One region of the Rhizobium sp. PK7-22 genome, then DNA from elsewhere that is predicted to be linked to it. Evidence: riboswitches for the same ligand, from Rfam matches in the RefSeq annotation. Region 1 holds a riboswitch; the other holds the start of a gene.
What was found. A riboswitch is a leader RNA that binds a small molecule or an ion and turns the genes downstream of it on or off. The one in region 1 is predicted to bind cobalamin.
Positions count from the first base shown of each region.

Region 2: it holds a riboswitch for cobalamin, as region 1 does, so the genes downstream of both, M1E10_RS23790 (DUF1636 family protein) here and M1E10_RS06180 (TroA family protein) in region 1, are expected to answer to the same signal.

Region 1 is NZ_CP096514.1:286,333-288,528, forward strand. Features, by position in the region: partial or broken gene M1E10_RS06175 (PepSY-associated TM helix domain-containing protein) at 1-734, shown strand, start outside; cobalamin riboswitch at 926-1,151, shown strand; gene M1E10_RS06180 (TroA family protein) at 1,315-2,196, shown strand, end outside.
Region 2 is NZ_CP096514.1:3,891,243-3,893,438, forward strand. Features, by position in the region: gene M1E10_RS23780 (CbtA family protein) at 1-456, opposite strand, end outside; gene M1E10_RS23785 (CbtB domain-containing protein) at 468-644, opposite strand; cobalamin riboswitch at 681-872, opposite strand; cobalamin riboswitch at 932-1,138, shown strand; gene M1E10_RS23790 (DUF1636 family protein) at 1,240-1,632, shown strand; gene cobW (CobW family protein) at 1,629-2,196, shown strand, end outside.

The DNA of each region.
Region 1 (2,196 bases):
TTCATCGTGTTTCTCGCCGTCACCGGGATGCCCTGGTCGAGCGTCTGGGGCGCCAAGGTCAACGAGTGGGCGAACGGCAGCAACTTCGGTTATCCGGTCGGCGTGCGGGTGGCCGTTCCCATGTCGGACGAACATCTCGACCATGTCGCCAAGACCTCCTGGTCCATGGAGCAGGCACAGGTTCCGCAGTCGCCGGAACACCCGCAGGGCGCGGGGACCATCGGCCTCGATCAGGCGGTCCAGACCTTGGAGCGGCTGGGTCTGCATCCCGGCTATGCCGTCAACATCCCGACCACGCCGACCGGCGTCTTCACCGGCTCGGTCTATCCCGACGATCTTTCGCAGCAGCGTGTCGTGCATCTCGACCAGTATTCCGGCGAGCCTCTGATCGACATGAGCTTCAGGGAATACGGTCCGCTCGGCAAATGGCTGGAATGGGGCATCAACGTCCACATGGGCCAGGAATTCGGCCTCGCCAACCAGATCGTGCTCGCGATCGCCTGTGCCGCCATCGTTCTGCTCGCCGTCTCGGCCGGCGTCATGTGGTGGAAACGTCGACCCGCCGGGTCTCTCTCGGCGTCCCGCCCATGCCCTCCGACCGGCGGGTCTTCCGTGGCCTGTTGGCGATCCTGGTCATCGGCGGGTTGTTGTTTCCGCTGGTCGGCCTGTCGCTCATCGTCATGCTGACGCTTGACTGGGCTTATACGCACCTCAAGGGCAAGCGAACGACCTGAAGATCGAGGCTTCGGCGCACCCTCGGCGACGCGACCGGAGCCTCCTGTTCAGACAGCATCTGGACATGCCCAATTCTTGGCTATAAGTAATGTTATTACATATCGCTTTGGAGACGGCGCAATGACGAATTACTGCCTTCCTCGCCCAAACCCACACCGCTCCATCGGGCTTGACCATGAGGCCCGCTTCACGTTTAGCTGATTGCGATGGTTCCCCGACGGTGACTCGAAGGGGATTAATAGGGAACACGGTGAGGCCCGAAGAGGTGCCGAGACCGTGGCTGCCCCCGCAACTGTAAGCGGATTGCCACTCATCCTCGGGCGTCGCAAGGCGCCATGCCACTGGGTTTTCCCGGGAAGGCAGATGAAGGGCGGATATCCGTGAGCCAGGAGACCTGCCATCGAACACCACTCAGTCGGCCGGGCGGGGATGCCCGGCAAGGGAACAGATATGACCGACCTGCACCTTTGCCCCCAGGCACCACCCCTCCGTCTCGACCGGTTTTCCGCCCGCGGCCGCGCCGCCGATGCCGTCTGAACCGCGGCATTCGCCTCCTTTCCTCCTGATCGAGATGATTTCATGCACAAGCTTGTTGCCAGCCTCACGCTTTCGCTCGGCCTTGCCGGCCTCGCCACGCCCTCTCTTGCAGCCACCGCCTACCCCTTGACGATTAGCAACTGCGGTCAGGAGGTCACCTTCGACAAACCGCCTTCGCGGGTGGTCTCGATCGGTCAGGGAATGACCGAAATCCTCTTCTCCCTCGGTCTTGCCGACAAGCTCGTCGGCACCGCCGTCTGGGTCGGTCCGGTGCTGCCGCAATACGCCGAGGTCAATCGCGGCATCGAGCGGCTGGCCGACAATGATCCGAGCTTTGAATCCGTCGTCGGGCAGGAGCCGGATCTGGTCACGGCCGAATTTGAATGGCACGTCGGCGCGCAGGGCTCCGTCGGCAAGCGCGAGCAGTTTGCGCAACTGGGCATCGACACCTATGTCGCGCCGGCCGACTGCGTCGCCAAGGTTAATACCAACGGTGGCGACGGCGTTCGCGGGCAGCTCTTCACCATGGACCTGGTCTACCAGCAGATTGCCGAGCTCGCCGAGATCTTCGACGTGACGGAACGCGGCGACGCCCTGATCGCCGATCTGAAACAGCGGGAAACGGCAGCGATCGCCTCCGTTGCCGGCGCATCCGGCAAGAACCTGCCCGTCGTCTTCTGGTTCTCCAGCAAGGAAGTCGACGGCGACGCCTTCATCGCCGGCAGGAACGGAGCGCCCGCTTACATCCTCAAGACGCTTGGTGCCCGCAATGTCGTCGACACCGAGGAAGAATGGCCGCTCGTCGGCTGGGAGACGATCGCTGACGCCGATCCTTCCGTGATCGTCATCGCCACCATGGATCGTCGCCGCTATGCCGCCGACAATCCGGAGGTGAAGATCGACTTCCTGGAGAACGATCCGGTC
Region 2 (2,196 bases), 320 kb from region 1:
CCACAGCTGCCGCGCGCCGAGTTCGGCAGCCGGCATGCCGGGAAGCTCCGGCGGCAGGCCAAGTCCGGGGGCAAGGCTGAAGGCGAGGAAGCCGGCAAGGCCGAACATCAGGCCGCCGCGCCAGTCCTTCAGACCGCCCAGCGCTTCGGCGGCGGTCACGAGAAGGAGCGCAAAGCCGATCCCGGCCAGCATGTTGGCGGCAGCGGTATAGAGGAAGCGCTCGGCGCCGTCGGCCGGCATCCAGGCTTCCGCATCGTGGTGATGATCCGCGGGCGCCGCCGCGTCATGGGAATGGGCCTGGTCGTGCGAATGACCCGCTTCGGCGCCGGCACCTTCGAAGGTTTCAGCCTGGACAATCAGCGGGACGGTGGCGAAGCTCTGCATCACGGTGAGCACGAGCCCGGACAACAGGCCCGCGATCACCGCCGCGAGGACGATGTTGCGAAACAAGGACATGTCAGAAATCCTCAGTGGCAGGGAAACGCGAGCGAATGGCGCGAGTCATGCGCCGCGTTGTGCACGACGTCCATCTGGGAGAAGCCGACAAAGCCGACGAAGAAGAGGCCGAGCATCGCCGTCATGCCGAGGGGGATGATCCTGGAGGTGGAAGCGCCGATTGCGCCGGCTGCGGTCTTGGTCGTCATAGCTGTATCCTTTCGTCCTCCACCCGAGGACATTCGATCTTCACAAGGCCACCGGCAGGTCTCCTGGCTCGCAGATCAGACGCTCTCTCCCGCCTTCCCGGATCGCTCCAGTGGCATGATGGGATCAAGCTCTCCGCTTACAGTTGCGGGGGCAGCCGCGGATTTGACGAACCCGTCTCACCGCATTCCCTCTGGTCCCTCTCGGGCACCGATGACAAGGGCACTATAACTCAAATGAACCGAGCGGCAATCGCCTTTGCGACGCATTGACACGAACGGGCGACCGGGCTTACTGAAAGCCTGACGGTTCTTTTCCGGCAACGGAGAGGACGAAAAGGGAATGCGGTGCGATCCGGTAACGGATCAATGCCGCGGCTGCCCCCGCAACTGTAAGCGGAGAGCTTCTGCCAATAAGCCACTGGGGTGATCCCGGGAAGGTGGGCAGCAAGCGACGACCCGCGAGCCAGGAGACCTGCCGTCGCCATGTCTATGCTTTTCCGGGCGGGGTGCTCCGGAGGAAGCCCTTGATCACCAAGGCGAGACTGCCAGCGGCAGTCCGTCGCGCGCCCCATATCGATCGAGCTGGAACGCGGCCTTGAGTGACGAAGCCATCAGAGACACCGACGTCACGATCTTCGTGTGCACGAACTGCCGCTGCGCGTCTAACTCGGAACTGCGCCCCGGCGTGGCGCTGATCGAGGCCTTGCGCGACGCGACCGCCGATCTGCCGCTCGCCGTCAAGCCCGTCACCTGCCTTGCCAACTGCCAGAAGAGCCCGAGTGCTGCCTTTTCCCACCGCAGCGGCTGGTCCTATGTCTTCGGCCATCTCTCGCTGGAGAACGTGCCCGACATCGTCACCGGCGCCATGATGCTGGCCGATGACGAGCGCGGCTTCCTGCCCCTGCGCGGACGTCCGACCTGCCTTCGCGGCAACGGCATGTCCGCCCGCATTCCCCCCTTCAACCACCACGAGGACATGCCCACATGAGCGTCACCTTCGACCGTATCCCCTGCACCGTCGTCACAGGCTTCCTGGGCGCCGGCAAGACGACGCTGATCCGCAACCTCATCGAAAAGCTCGACGGCAAGCGGCTGGCGATCATCGTCAACGAGTTCGGCGATGTCGGCATCGATGGCGAGGTCCTGAAGGGCTGCGGCATCGAGAGCTGCCCGGACGACAACATCATCGAGCTCGCCAACGGCTGCATCTGCTGCACCGTCGCCGACGACTTCGTGCCCGCGATCGACCAGATCCTGGCACGCGAGCCGCGGGTCGACCACATCCTCATCGAGACCTCCGGTCTGGCGCTGCCCAAGCCCCTCGTGCAGGCCTTCCAGTGGCCGGCCGTCAAGGCGCGGGTGACCGTCGATGCCGTCATTGCCGTCGTCGATGGCCTCGCGCTTGCCGAAGGCAGGGTGGCCCATGACCATGCCGCCCTGGAGGAACAGCGCCTGTCCGACGACAGCATCGACCATGACGATCCGGTCGAGGAAGTCTTCGACGACCAGATCGCCTGCGCCGACATGATCGTGCTGACCAAGACCGACCTCA